DNA from 2 places in the Undibacterium sp. Ji50W genome. Region 2 is predicted to be linked to the other one. Evidence: riboswitches for the same ligand, from Rfam matches in the RefSeq annotation. Region 2 holds a riboswitch; the other holds the start of a gene.

Region 1 (7,714 bases), on a different contig from region 2:
AGGTCCAGATGATCATTGATGATGAAGGGCTTGTCAAAACTGCGGCACAACTCCAGCAAGGCCAGGGCCTGGGTTTTGCGCAGTTCCCGGCTGGCGGTTTTGTGGCGGTATTGCACGATCCGCGCGCCGCCCTGCAAAGCCTGCTCCGTGACGGCCACCAGCTCGGCAGTATTGTCCCAGTCAGGGGTGACGACATACAAGCCGCTAAGTTGAGCACTACTGAGTTGACGACTGCTAAGTTGACGAACACTTGATTGGTTCATGATTTTTTCCTCGTATTCAATACTGGCTGGCGTGCCGGAATAAGCTGTCCTGCAGCTATGGCATAAGCATGTTGCAAGCTCTGCTGGGTATAGCTTTGCGCTTGTTGCAAGGCGTCTGCCAATACGACGCCCTTTGCCAGTTGTCCGGCGATGGCCGACGCCAGTGTGCAGCCGCTGCCGTGAAATTCACCCGGCAGGCGTGGCCATTGCCATTCTTGTGCAGTCTGCCATTGTCCATGCTGAAACCAGATATTTTTCACCCGCACTTCCGTTGCATGACCGCCTTTCAGCAAGATATCGGCTTGCGTGTATTCCATCAGGTTTTGCACCTGCGCCTGAAGATCACTCGCCTGTGGTGACAGACGTTTTAACTCTGGCAAATTTGGCGTGATCAATGTCGCGACTTTCAACAAGGGTTCAATCGCCTCTACCGCATCATCCAGCGATAAACTGTCACCATGTCCGCTACCCAATACCGGATCGAGGATGACTTGCAGATCGGGATATTGCAGTTTCATCTTCTGGATAAAATTCGCAATCGCTGTCGCATTTTTTTTGTGCGCGACGATACCCAGCTTGATGACCTTGACCGGTATCTTAGCGACCAGGGTCATGGCCTGCTGCAAGATAATTTGCACATCAACAGCATGCACTGCATAGGCATGGTCATTGTCTTGCACCGTCAATGCGGTAATCACCGGCAAGGCATGCGCACCCTGCGCAGCAATCGCTTCTATGTCAGCCTGTACGCCCGCGCCACCGCTGGGGTCATGTCCGGCAAACACCAGCACACATGGACGGCTGGGTGTCTTCATCAGACGATGCGACCAGCCATGGGCGATGAGGGTGACGCCGCAAACTTGCGCGGCATGCGCCCCGCCAGAAAGGCTTCCCGTCCGGCTTCGACTGCCAGCCCCATGGCACGCGCCATGCGCACCGGGTCTTTGGCACCCGCTATCGCCGTATTCATCAATACCCCATCGCAACCCAGTTCCATGGCGATGGCGGCATCCGACGCCGTACCAACACCAGCATCAACCAATACCGGCACCCTGGCCTGATCGATGATCAGCGACAGATTCCAGGGATTCAAAATACCCATGCCGGAACCTATCAATGAAGCCAGCGGCATGACGGCAACACAGCCCAGGTCTTCCAGCATCTTTGCCTGTATCGGGTCATCGCTGCAATACACCATGACATCAAAACCCTCTTTGACCAGGGTCCTGGCTGCCTTCAGGGTTTCAGGCATATTCGGGAACAGGGTTTTCTCGTCACCCAATACTTCCAGCTTGCACAGTTTGTGACCGCCCAATAATTCTCGTCCCAGTTGCAGTGTATAGACCGCATCTTCGGCGTTATAACAACCGGCAGAGTTAGGTAAGATAGTGTATTTGCTGGGTGGTACTACGTCCAGCAAGCTTGGTGCATTCGGGTCTTGCCCGATATTCACACGGCGTATCGCTACCGTGATGATCCCGGCACCACTGGCTTCTGTTGCCAGACGGGTTTGTTCGAGGTCTTTGTATTTGCCACTACCGACCAGCAAGCGCGAGCGGTAGGTTTTGCCGGCTATGGTGAGGCCTGGCTGGTTTTCTGTATTCATTGTTTTATCTCCAAAATTTGGGATGCTGTTTGGCTCCTTCCCCTTCAAGGGGAAGGTTGGGATGGGGATGGGGTTCTGCAGCAAACTGAATGTTTGCTTAATCGACTGAACCCCATCCCCACCCTAGCCCTCCCCTTGAAGGGGAGGGGAATGTCCTCAGTCTTTTAAGACTGCTCTTTGTTCACATGCCGCCAGATTTCTTCCATCACAGCACTAGTTTCACTCAATACCTGATTATTCCAAAAGCGTAAGACAGTAAAACCTGCCTTCTTCAGCACTTGAGTCCTATGCATGTCATACGTTTGCGCTTCAGTATGCTGCCCCCCATCAACTTCAATCACCAAACGCTTTTCCAGACAAACAAAATCCAACACGAAATGCTGAAATGGATATTGCCGTCTGAACTTCACGCCAAGCTGTTCGCCACGCAAACCTTGCCACAATTTCTTTTCGGCATCAGTCATATTTTTTCGCAGGACTTTTGCTGTGGTAATCAAGGCTTCGCTGGTTGCGTTTTTCATATTTTTTCGCAAAAAATATTTTTTAAATCCCTTCCCCTTCAAGGGGAAGGAGCTAAAAAACTCAGCCACCACCAATAGCACGCACAACATCTACCTTGTCTAACTCATGCAACTGGTACTCTGCCCACTTCGACTTCGGAATAATCTGCCGGTTAACCGCCACCGCAATCGCCTGCTGCGACAGATTCAATTCTGCGATCAGATCAGCCAGCAACGTACTCGTCAGTTGCCGTTTTTCTCCATTGAGTTGTATCTCCACCATGGCTATTGCTTCTTGTAGATTTCCGCACCGGATTTGATGAATTCGACGGCTTTGACTTCCATGCCCTGCTTCAATGCCTGTATCTCGCTGATGCCTTGTGCGTTGGCATAGTCGCGTACTTCCTGCGTAATTTTCATGGAACAGAAATGCGGACCACACATGGAGCAGAAATGGGCAACCTTGGCAGAATCCTTGGGCAAGGTTTCATCGTGGAATTCACGCGCTTTATCGGGATCAAGACCGATGTTGAACTGATCTTCCCAACGGAATTCAAAACGTGCCTTGGACAAGGCATTGTCGCGTATCTGCGCACCGGGATGGCCTTTTGCCAGATCGGCTGCGTGGGCGGCAACCTTGTAAGTGATAATGCCATCCTTGACATCTACCTTGTTGGGCAAACCCAGATGTTCTTTAGGTGTCACGTAGCACAGCATGGCAGTGCCATACCAGCCGATTTGCGCAGCGCCTATGCCGGATGTGATGTGGTCGTAGCCTGGTGCGATGTCGGTCGTCAAAGGGCCAAGCGTATAGAACGGCGCTTCATGGCATTGTTCGAGTTGCAGGTCCATGTTTTCTTTGATCAGGTGCATGGGCACATGACCGGGGCCTTCTATCATGACTTGTACATCATGTTTCCAGGCAATCTGGGTCAACTCGCCCAGGGTTTTCAATTCACCTAACTGGGCTTCATCATTGGCGTCATAGATAGAACCCGGGCGCAAGCCATCGCCTAAACTAAAGGACACATCATACGCTTTCATGATGTCGCAGATGTCTTCAAAATGCTCATACAAGAAGCTTTCTTTATGATGCGCCAGACACCATTTCGCCATGATGGAACCACCTCGTGAGACGATGCCGGTCAGGCGCTTGGCTGTCATCGGCACATATTGCAGGCGTACGCCAGCGTGGATGGTGAAATAATCGACACCTTGTTCAGCCTGTTCTATCAGGGTGTCACGGAAGATTTCCCAAGTCAGGTCTTCGGCCTTGCCGTTCACTTTTTCCAGCGCCTGGTAGATAGGCACGGTACCGATAGGCACGGGTGAATTACGGATGATCCATTCACGGGTTTCGTGTATGTGTTTGCCGGTCGACAAATCCATCACATTGTCGCCGCCCCAGCGTATCGCCCAGGTCATTTTTTCGACTTCTTCGCCAATGGAAGAGGTCACTGCAGAATTGCCGATATTGGCATTGATCTTGACCAGGAAATTACGGCCTATGATCATAGGCTCGATTTCAGGATGATTGATATTGGCCGGAATAATTGCACGGCCACGGGCAATTTCTGAACGTACAAATTCTGGCGTGATTTCTTCAGGTATCGCAGCGCCAAAAGACTGGCCGGGATGTTGCCGGCCCATGACGTCTGCCAGCTTGTTACCCATGGGGCCAGAGGCTTTCAGGTTTTCCAGGTATTCTTTCCTGCGCAGGTTTTCGCGGATGGCGACAAATTCCATTTCCGGCGTGATAACGCCCTGTCGCGCATAATGCATTTGCGAGACATTCCTGCCTGCCAGTGCACGACGCGGCAAGCGCTTGAGATTGAAGCGCAATTCGGCCAGCTTGGGGTCATGCAGGCGGGCTATACCGTATTCGGATGTAGGGCCAGCCAGTTCTTCCGTGTCATTACGCTCGGCTATCCAGGCACCGCGTACTGACGCCAGGCCAGAACGGATGTCGATTTTGACAGCAGGGTCGGTATAAGGGCCAGACGTGTCATAGACATAGATAGGCGGGTTTTTTTCCGAGCCAAACATGGCAGGTGTATCAGACTGGCTGATTTCGCGCATGGGTACACGGATATCGGGACGGCTGCCCTGTACATAGGTCTTGCGGGAATTCGGTAGTGGCTGTATGGCTGCCTCGTCTACCGTGGCGGTAGCGGACAAGAATTGCGGGTTGGCGTTCATTTTGGCTCCTTTGCTTTGTTGGCATGGAGCCAGCAAAGGAGTTTCCAAAGTCGGGATGCGCACGCTGAGGGTGGCAAAAAGTCTTCGGCAGCTTCCCTTCGCTGGCATTATCCAGATCAGGTTCGAGGGTATTTCTCACCCAACATCACGATTCATAGCGTAATGGCAGGACCCCTAGCATTTTTTCTTCGGGTCTTAGAACAAGACCGCGACGAGGCCAGATTATACGACTTTTATTTTAGCTGTGGTGCTTAATTATGGTGCTTATTTATTGCGCAACTGGCGATACACACTTCACCTCTGCTGCATCTCCGACAACATTGCTGATCTGCACTTTAACCGGTCCGTGAACTTCAGCCAGCTCCACCATGCCGGCCTTGATGGCAGCCGATAAATCATGGTCCAGTACCGGCAAGGCGTCTTCATATGCAATCAATAATTTGCTGACACCATATGCGCGATTGCGCCCATTGACCTTACCCAGATACAGGGCCATGTCGGCAATCTGCAGGGCTTTTTCCCAATTACAGACCAATTCGGGGATGCCGGAAAACGGCAGGCTGATAAAACCGGCGGTCATGGTCACTGCGATTGAGACGCCATCGACATCTACACTGGCTTCACCGATGACGCGCAGTATGCGTTCCACCAGGTTCTTCAATTGTGCAGGATTCGAGCGCGGTGAATAGATCAAAAACTCTTCTCCTCCCCAGCGCAGCACCATATCCGTATCGCGCACTGTACTGCGCAAGCGTTGTGCCACTTCCATTAGCACCACGTCACCGGCAGCATGGCCGTAACTGTCGTTGATATTTTTAAAATGATCGATATCCATGAGTATCAGGCAATCCGGATTTTCCAGGCTGTCCTCGCGACGCTCACCTTCCGGCAAGATCACCCTGCTCTTCATCAGGTCGACGAAAGAGCGACGGTTGTACAAACCGGTCAGGGGATCACGCACGGCATGAAACTCAAGTTGCTGGTTAACTTCGCGCAATTTCTCGTTGGTCTTGCGTACCCGCTGGTAGAGAAAGAAAATCACGATGCCTATCATCACCATCACTACTGCAGCCAGCAATAAAATAATTTGCTGCAGCTGACGATTTTTAATTTCAGCATCCTTGAGTTGATTCTCGCGGGCCAGCAATTCAATCTGCTTTTGTCTTTGTTGAGCATTGAACTGTTCTTGCAAAGTCGCAACGGCGCGGGCACGGTCAGACCGAAACAATTCGTCACTGAGTTTTTGCTGCTCACGCACGACTGCCAACGCCTCTTTGTGCATGCCTGCGGTTTCGTACATCGCCCCAATTTCACTCAACAGGCTTTCCATGTCCGACTTGGAGCCAGTTTCCATGAAATACTTTTTGGCCTCGTTGATATACGTGATGCCCTGCGCAAATTTTCTTTGGCCAGCCAGGCCAAATCCTATATTGGCTTTGGCCATCGCCACGGCAAAGGGGTCGCCAATCTCTTCCGCTTTTTGCAGCGCTGTCCTGGCTGCCTGTTCGGCTTCGTCATACTGGTGGACGCGCAAATAATAATCTGAAATATTGCCCAGGGCAGTCGCTGCAACAACCGGCATGCCAGCATCCGTGGCAATCTGTAAGACGGTCTTGTAGGCGTCCAGCGCCTCGGCATACCGGCCCAGGTCGGTCAGTGCCAGGCCACGCGCCATCACCAATGAAGAGATGGTTTTGGGAGAGTCAATTTTCGGTGTTATCGACAATGCGTCATTAGCGGTTTCCAATGCCTTTTCTGCATTGTGCATGTTTAAATAAAGGCGGGAAATGGCTTCCATGCGGTACAGCCTGGCCTGGGCCCGGCGGCGCGGTATCTGGTCAGTCAGACGCAAGGCTTCCAGACAATAGGCCAGCGACTTGTCAAAATTACCGATTGCCAAGTGCACCGTACCAAACGCAATGTTCAGGCGCATCAGCACTTCGGCATCTTTGCTGTCACGCAAGGATTGTTGTGTTTCCTCCAGTTTGACCAGTGCCAATGCAAACTTGCCCTGGTCCTGCAACTGAAACGCTTCCCCGATCATGGCCAGGGCGATCATGTCGCCATCATTGTGCGCACGCGCCAATTGCATCAGTTCAGCATTGGTGGCATTCGCTTCTTTATTCTTGCCGGCGTCGTACAGGATGGTGATCAGGGTTTTCAGTAGTTCGACACGCAAACTGTAATTGGCATAGGTGCTGCCATTCGCGCTGATTTTTTCCTTATACGCCCTTAGTTGCTGGAGTGCAGCAGTATTATCCCGGTCTGCCAGGTCGTGGATGGCTTCTATCTCACGCAAGTCATTGTGGCTGTCGGCCCTGACTGTCGGGGGCAGCAAAACCAGTAACAGGCTCGCCATGCATACACACCATCTCAAGCATTGATTTTGATGTCGAAGCCGGAACATGCATGCCCTCGCTGGGAGAAAATAGGTGACTTTAAGTAGGCTGGAAAATGGGAAAGGCCGTCAAAACGGCCGGAGCCAGCCTATATCAACCATAAACAGGCGACAAGCATACGACTTTCCCTCTGTTTTAGATACGCCGTTTAAAGTCGGTGACACAATCTATTACACAAAAGAAATAGAGATGCCGATAGATAACATAGATAACAACAGATGTTGCTATCTATCAGACAAGGGTCGCATTTCTCTTGCATGGCATAAAAATTATCTTTAAAACAATTTAACTCGCAGTAAAAAACCAACTTCTACACCTAGCTCATTTATAATCAAAGGTTTAGCAATCACCGCAGATCATATTATGGAATTAGCCAAGTCTTTTGAGCCCGCAGAAATCGAACAATCCTGGCGTGGCGAGTGGGAAAAACGTGGATATTTTGCCGCCACCATGGATGCAGGCAAACCATCCTTCTGCATACAATTGCCACCGCCGAATGTGACAGGCACCCTGCATATGGGCCATGCCTTCAACCAGACCATCATGGATGGCCTGACCCGTTACTACCGCATGCGCGGTCACAATACGGCCTGGGTGCCAGGTACGGACCATGCCGGTATTGCCACACAAATTGTAGTAGAACGACAACTTGATGCACAAAAGATTTCGCGCCATGATCTGGGCCGTGAAAAATTCCTGGAAAAAGTGTGGGAATGGAAAGAAAAATCCGGCTCCACCATCACCGGC
Region 2 (7,714 bases):
AATGCAAGAGAAACAAGAGAAGCATGAAATACGTCCTGGTCAGTCTCTGGAATTGCTGAAAGAGCTGCATATACTGACACGTGACGGCAAGATGAATCAGGATAGCCGTCGCAAGCTCAAGCAGGTGTACCACCTGTATCAGTTCATTGAACCTTTGCTGCTGAAACTGCAGCAGGACCATGCAGACATCAGCCTGGTGGACCATGGTGCCGGCAAGTCTTACCTGGGTTTTATTTTGTATGACCTGTTTTTTAAATCGGCGCAGGCGCAAAGCAAGGCCAGGATTTATGGCATAGAGACCAGGGATGAACTGGTGCAGCGTTCGACCGAGTTGGCGCAAAGGCTGGATTTTCCTGGCATGTCTTTCCTGAATCTGTCGGTTGCCGATTCGATTAGCTCGGATGCCTTGCCTGAAAAAATTGATATTGTCACTGCCTTGCATGCCTGTGATACCGCAACCGATGATGCCATCCAGTTTGCGCTGAAGAAGAAGGCGCAGTTCATGGTGCTGGTGCCTTGTTGCCAGGCTGAAGTGGCGGCCGAACTGCGCAAGGACAAGGGCGAGGCAGTGCGGAATAATCCACTGTCGGAAATGTGGCGTCACCCTATCCATACGCGTGAATTTGGCAGCCAGATCACCAATGTGCTGCGTTGCCTGCAACTGGAAGCGCACGGTTACCAGGTCCGGGTCACGGAACTGGTAGGATGGGAACATTCCATGAAAAACGAATTGATCGTGGCTGAATATAAAAACCTGCCAGCAAGGCGACCAGCAGAGCGTCTGGCTGAAGTCTTGAAAACCACGGGCCTGGAAGCCATGGAAAGACGTTTCTTTGTGCATTAGTCTCTTATTGTGACATGTTGCAAGCTGGTCACCGTCAGGTCATAAAAAATGATTAATATCATTTATGTTTAATTCAGTTCAATCATCATTATCATCAATAAAGGATAGAAAACATGCTGGCCGCCGTTGATCTGGGTTCCAACAGTTTTCGCATGCACATCGCCCGACATGAAGGCGATGTCATTAAGGTCGTTAAAAGTGCACGCGACCCCATACGTCTTGCCGCTGGCCTGGATAAGAATGGCAACCTGACGCCAGAGGCGATGCAAAAAGCTATTTCCTGCCTGGCCCGTTTTCGTGAAATCCTGGATACCTATCCGGTAGAAAACCTGCGCGTCGTCGCTACCAATACTATACGCATCGCAAAAAATGCCGCGCAATTATTGCCGCTGGCAGAAGCAGCGATAGGCTGCCCCATCGAAGTGATTTCGGGCGAAGAAGAAGGCCGCCTGATCTACATGGGTGTCTCGAATGCAGTGGCGATTCCTGGTGAACGCCGGCTGGTGCTCGACATCGGTGGTGGTTCTACCGAGGTGATACTGGGGCATGGTCATGAGATACTCAAGGTGGAATCCTTCAGCATTGGTACGGTCAGGCATAGTACTAGTTTCTTCCCGGATGGACGCCTGACAGATGCGGCTTTTGAAGCGGCGATCTTGTCTGCCCGTTCGATGTTTGAAGATGCGGCACCACCTTACCAGCCTCAGCATTGGCGCAAAGCCTATGGGTCTTCCGGCACCATGCGGGCAATTTCAGATGCCATCAGCAAAGGTGGTCTGGGTGATGGCACACTGACGCTGAAAAACCTCAATCTGCTCAAGCAATATTGCGTACAGACCGGGCAAATAGCGCAACTGGAATTAAGCGGTATCAAACCTGAACGGGTAGCTATGGTGGTGGGTGGCCTGGCCATCCTGATAGGCTTGATGATGGAATTCAATATCGCTATCTTGCTGCCGGTAGAAGCCGGTCTGCGCATGGGGGTGATGTGGGATTTATACCTGCGTGCCACCAAGCGTGACCGTCGTGAGCTATCGGTGCAAACAGTGGCCAAGTTATTCCACAGCGATGTGTCGCGTGCCAACCGGGTGGCGGATATGGCGAAGTCGCTCTACCAGCAATTGAAACCTGCGTCGGAAACCTATGCGCGCCTGTTGCAATGGAGTGCGATACTGCATGAGGTCGGCATGGTGATATCGCATACCGGCTATCACAAGCATGGCGCTTACATGATAGAAAATGCCGATATGGCAGGTTTTACCACGCGTGAACAAAGGGTGATGAGCAAGCTGATCCTGAGTCAGAAAGGCAATCTGCGCAAGATCGGTGATGGCCTGGCAGACGTAGATTTTGCCAAGGCAGTATTGGCCCTGCGACTGTCGGTCATGCTCATGCATTCACGTGCAGAGATTGATTTTGAAGATGTGCGTCTGAAAATGAAGGGCAGGGTTGAACTGGAAATGAAACGCGACTGGGTCAGTGTTCACCCAACAGTGGCTTACTGGTTGCAAAAAGAAATTGAAGCCTGGCGTGAGATCGGGATAGATTTCCTGGTCAGGGCGAATGTGTAAATTTTTTCGTCAGCCATACTGGCAATTCCTTGCCCTGTGATTTTGTCCGGGCAAGGATGCCATTGTGTCAAAGCCATATCAAATGCTGTCACATGCTATCAAATGCTATCAAATGCAATCGGCCACCATCAGTGACCTGAATACGCGTCCCAATAATTTGCCGGATTGATCATAGGCTTCAAATAATACCGTGCCGCCAAACTTGTTTGGTTTCCCGCCCAGCAGGTCATAAAAGTGGATCTTGCTGACTGCTTCTAACGGGAATGAAATGATAGGCCGGTTTCCCAAATACGGGTTGTGTTGCAATTTGTAGATATGGATAAGCGAGACTTCCGCCTCATTGAGTTTGCCATGGGCTGCTGAATTCGGATCGGTGTCATAGTCAAGATCGCTGGATACAGCATACACTTTCATCCTGATGTCTTGATTGACTGCCTTGCCATCAATTTTCCCTGCCAGTGCTCCATCGGTCAATTTGTCGATTTGTATTTCAAACTGATGCTTGCCATTACCAAAGTCGGGAAAACTGGCATGGCATTTTAAAACTTCTTCCGCACTCGCAAGATTGACCAGCAAGGCGCTTGCGATAGCAAAAATATACTTGAATGTGTTCATCATGCCTACTCCACATTGGAAATGTCAGGCTCAGGATGACATAGTCTGCGTGCGGAGGCACGCATTGCTTGCAAAGTATTGAATATCAGTACCAAGGGTAATACCAAGGGCAATAAAAAAGCGATGCCAGATCAATCTGGCATCGCTTTTTGCATCGGGTAAGCTGTATCAGAAATCGAATTGTGCTGACACTTTGTAAGTACGTGGCGCACCAGGGAATAAATAACCACCCAGTGACTGGGTCACATCGCGCCAGTAAAACTTGTTCAGCGCATTGTCGATATTAAAGCGCAGGGCCGTTGCCGTATTACCGATTTGTGTCGCATAGCGAGCCCCCAGATTGACGACATGGTAACCGGGCACGGTCACACTATTATCCGGGCTGAATACCTTGCTGCTGGCATATTGCCAGCTTGCATTCACATTCAAACCCTTGATTTCAGCTACAGCATAATCGGCATAGACAGTAGATTTGAAGCGCGGCACATTCATGACGCGCTTGTCGTCCAGGCTGCTGATGCCGGTGTTTTGCTGTTTGGCATCAAGGGCAGTCAGGCTGGCTCCCAGATTCAGTTGTGATGTCAGCCTGCCTTGTGCCGAGAGTTCCACACCTGTATGCAGGGCTTCACCATTGCTGACATAGGTATTGCTGCTATTGGTATATTCCAGCGGCTTCTTGATGCGGAAGATGGCTGCAGACAGGCTCAGGTCACGCTGTACATCTGCCTTCACACCGAATTCAACTTGTGTGGATTTGCCCGGGTTCAGCATTTTGTTTTCATTGCTGGTACCGAAAGGGGCAATGCCGCCATGCTCCAGGCCTTGAGCAAAACTGCCGTAGACAGAAACTTGTTGCACAGGTTTGAATACCAGCGCTGCCGTCGACAGGAACTTGTTCTGGTCATAGCCAGGATTATCCAACTGAGTGCGTGAAATATTCAAGCGACGCAGACCCAGATGCAGTTTCAGATTGTCTTGCAGGCTGATGATATCTTGTACAAAGGCAGACCATTCCTTGTCAGTACGACGCAATAAAACCGGGCCGGTTTTATTGGTGGATGGTGCTACTGCAACAGGGCGTAACAAATTACTGCTGCCCACATAGTCATACACGTAGTCACCAAAATAATCTTTACGTTGTGAATTGCTGAGGCCGACAGCCAGCTCATGCTGCATACCACCAAGACTGAATTTACCATTCAGTTGTGCTTGTGTACCCCACTGTGATTTGGATTCATTCACGCTCTGGTAGTCATACACATCATAGTCACCATTTGCGCAATAGCCGGGGTAAAGATTCGCTGCGCCACAGCCATAAGGGAAGGCCGTGTAATCATCACGTTTGAATTCATGCTTGTTGGCAGACAGGCTGGCTTGCCAGTCCTGGTTGATCTGGTATTCAAAACGCAAGCCCAGATTGCTGTTGCGGGTATCCACCGGTTTGGCCCAGGGCTGCGCATTCAGCATCAGGTCTGCTGGCACGCCGCGTGGCAAATCTGTGCCATTGAATAATTGAAAACCGGGAACCGACAACTGCGATTTATGTTGATAGTCAGCATCGATCTGTAGCAGTGCCTGTGGTGTGATATGCCAGTCAAATGCGGCGGATACAAACTGGCGTTCGCCATCCGCACCTTTGACATACGAACGCAAACGTTCACCGGCGGCATTGATGCGGATACCAAACTGGCGGTCGCTGGAATTATCGCTAATATCTGCTGCGCCATACAGCGTGCCACGTTCACTGATTTCCAGATTGACGGAACGCAACGGTGCACTGGTCGGGCGTTTGGTCACATAGTTGATGATGCCGCCCGGCGTTGCAAAGCCAGCCTGGAAACCGGCGATGCCCTTGAGTATTTCTATGCGTTCCTTATTTTCCAGCGGGATGGAGGCATCACCTGGAATGGCGAAACCATCCTTGCGGTAGCTGGATGAATTGTCGAGGGCAAAACCGCGTATCGAGAATTGTTCGGCATAGCCAATGGCATTGTAGGCGTCATTCACGCTGGCATCGAATTTCATCGCATCCGTGGTCTGGCGCACGCGCAAATCCTGCATCTGGCTACTGGTTATCACATTTACCGAAAAAGGGGTATCGACCAAAGCCGTTTCGATAAAACCGGATGCCTTGCTGCGTTCTGCTTTGCCTTCGGATGTCTTGTTGCCCGTTACCACGACTTCAGGCAGGGGTTTTTCTGTAGTCTGGGCCTGTGCCTGGGGTAATAATGCAAATGCCTGTGCAATGGAAAATGCCAACAGGGCAGGACGAAATGATGGTTCAGACATGGTGTGCTCTTTATTTGCGCTTTAATGCGTTGTGGATGGCAGCGCGGGAGCAAACAAAGAAACGGAAGGACGGGACTTTGCGCTTCCCTTCGCTGGCATTATCCAGATCAGGTAGAAGGGACTCTCTCACCCGGAAACATTTGCTTCCAGGACCCCTAGCGAAGCCCCTACTTTACCATGAAAGCGGGTACAAGACTTGTAACGTGACTTGAACAGTGGTTTGGTGTCTAGTGTAGTGCTGCAACACTACACTAGCGGAATCTCAATGTTATCAAGGAAAATTCCTTTAGGACTTACGCAAAACCGCCACAGCTGCGTTGCAGCTCCTCTCCTAGGAGCCGCGTACATTCGTCTGTCTTCGTCGCCGCACCTTGCTGGAACAATTTTGCGTAAGTCCTATCCTAAATAGTTGTTGAAACAACTGCATGTATAATTGGCAAATGATATTTGTTCGGGTCGCCCTTTATTCACGCTAGCCACATCCATCTCAATATGCTTATGTCCAATTTTCAGCGGTTATTTTTAAGTTTTTGCTTGCTCAATGCTACTTCAGCCATCGCCCAAGAAGCCACGCCTGCGCCAGAATACACACTGAAACGCGAAGACCCCTCGACTGGCTCGCGTATCAGGCAAGATGCAGTGACGGGTATCAGGGTACCTATCAATAAATCGTATGCTGAGTTGACGAGCGAGCAAAAAACCAAGGTGCGTTCATTGTATGAACACCTGGATGAAACGGATGAACCACCGTATCCATTAAAAGGTACCAAAGAAATTCTCAGGGCGATTTCAAATGCCCAGGATGTACTTCATCTACAAGGGGATTTGTCGGTCTTTGTTGAAGTCAATGCGGATGGAACGCCGAATGCCGTTGGCGTCATAAAATCACCGGATGAACGGATGACAAACTTGGTGGCGACGGCATTGATACATGAACGATATAAGCCAGGCTTGTGCAAGGGAACACCATGCAAAATGCAATTTCCCTTGCGTATCAAATTAGGCGTAACACAATGAACGTTAGTGGGCATAACGTTAAAAGCGGAGTGTCTTCCGCTTGCGCGAAGCCAAGCGGCACTAGTGAAATGGACTGTTAAAACCAAAATGTAATTGGCATATATTAACTTCGATATCGCGTAAACATTTTCTTGTAGTTTAACAGTCCATTCTCAGTTGGTTCAGACACCTATTTTGTTATGTTTTCTGGTTTTACAGATTATTTGACAAGTAATTTCTGCTCCAGTTGATTCAAGCGCGAGTCAATCTTTTTGTCGTTGTTCGCTGTGGCTGCATCGATAGCATTTTGTAGTTGGTTAGCATTTTTAATATTATCTTTTTGAACAATTTCCACTGTGCTTTGTAATTGATTTAAAGTATTTACGATATTTTTCTGAAATGAAATTGCATCTTGAGATAGCTGACTAGCTGCTTTGTCCATACTTGTTTGTGTACTTACTGTGGAGACTTTATTTCCTTGATCAGACAAAATTTTAGTTTGTGTTTGATCCAGGGACGCATTCACGATAGCCTTTGCAGTTTGCTGGGTGCAAATATCTGCATAACGTTCAAGAGCCATATACGCTTCTGTGAATGTTTTTGGTCGCAATGAAGAAGTTGTATCTGCAGTGCTGATAGTTTTTTCATTTTCTTTTTTTCGCATAAGCAGTCGTTCGGCTTGTTGATCTAGCGCTGTGAAAATGTGGTCTTTGACTTTGCTGGCGTTCGGAGCAAGAAGGAATGACTGTGAAAAATTATTTTCCACGCCATTTAGACCCGTGAATAATGCGCCAAATGTTCCGACAATGATTGAATTGGCTTTGCCGATACCTAGTAAAGTTGTGCCCAAATTCTGTATGACATTCTGATTATTCTGTGTATATGCAAACCTTGACTGGGATTCGGAGAGACTTGTAAACCAACGTAGACAGGATATATTGACGACGGTAATTCCTTTAGCTACGTAGTCGTCGATTGAGGTTTCGTTGGCCTGTGCATTAGCGGCTTTTGTTAGAGCCTCATAATATTCAACAAACGGGCGAGCTTCTGCTGAGTTAATTGTCTCTGTAGAAATACCCATTTTGTTTTTTAGCCGTCCATCATCATCTTGCCTGTGAATTTGAGGTGGTGAAATTCCGGCAAATGTTTTGTCTGTTGTAAATGGATTGAGGGCTGAGGCACAGCCTGTCAGAAAGACAGTCAGTGCTGTTGAGACTATTGAATTTACGGTTTTCATATTGACCCCTTAATTTATTTGCTGTATTGGCGGTAAGCCCTGTTAATTTTTTTGTGCTAGCTGAAACAGACTGGCATGGAAGACATCCATCAAACTTCAACCAAACGTAAAGTCCAAATGTCATCCGCCAGCTTGTTGTCTGTTACATAGCTATAAGGTATA

Evidence for each region. Region 2 has a riboswitch for thiamine pyrophosphate ahead of ACO0K9_RS14810 (TonB-dependent siderophore receptor). Riboswitches for the same ligand answer to the same signal wherever they lie in the genome.
Region 1: linked by a shared signal. The riboswitch ahead of thiC (phosphomethylpyrimidine synthase ThiC) and the one ahead of ACO0K9_RS14810 (TonB-dependent siderophore receptor) in region 2 are both predicted to bind thiamine pyrophosphate.

Annotation. Positions count from the first base shown of each region.
Region 1 covers NZ_JBMPOX010000002.1:26,057-33,770, reverse strand. Annotated here, with positions in the region: gene thiE (thiamine phosphate synthase) at 1-263, opposite strand, end outside; gene thiD (bifunctional hydroxymethylpyrimidine kinase/phosphomethylpyrimidine kinase) at 260-1,078, opposite strand; gene ACO0K9_RS05425 (thiazole synthase) at 1,078-1,869, opposite strand; gene ACO0K9_RS05420 (endonuclease domain-containing protein) at 2,034-2,390, opposite strand; gene thiS (sulfur carrier protein ThiS) at 2,452-2,652, opposite strand; gene thiC (phosphomethylpyrimidine synthase ThiC) at 2,655-4,568, opposite strand; TPP riboswitch at 4,645-4,754, opposite strand; gene ACO0K9_RS05405 (diguanylate cyclase) at 4,837-6,927, opposite strand; gene ACO0K9_RS05400 (valine--tRNA ligase) at 7,331-7,714, shown strand, end outside.
Region 2 covers NZ_JBMPOX010000009.1:101,114-108,827, forward strand. Annotated here, with positions in the region: gene ACO0K9_RS14795 (class I SAM-dependent methyltransferase) at 1-844, shown strand, start outside; gene ACO0K9_RS14800 (Ppx/GppA family phosphatase) at 958-2,415, shown strand; gene ACO0K9_RS14805 (hypothetical protein) at 2,524-3,030, opposite strand; gene ACO0K9_RS14810 (TonB-dependent siderophore receptor) at 3,199-5,319, opposite strand; TPP riboswitch at 5,387-5,486, opposite strand; gene ACO0K9_RS14815 (hypothetical protein) at 5,854-6,336, shown strand; gene ACO0K9_RS14820 (hypothetical protein) at 6,536-7,552, opposite strand; gene ACO0K9_RS14825 (C1 family peptidase) at 7,642-7,714, opposite strand, start outside.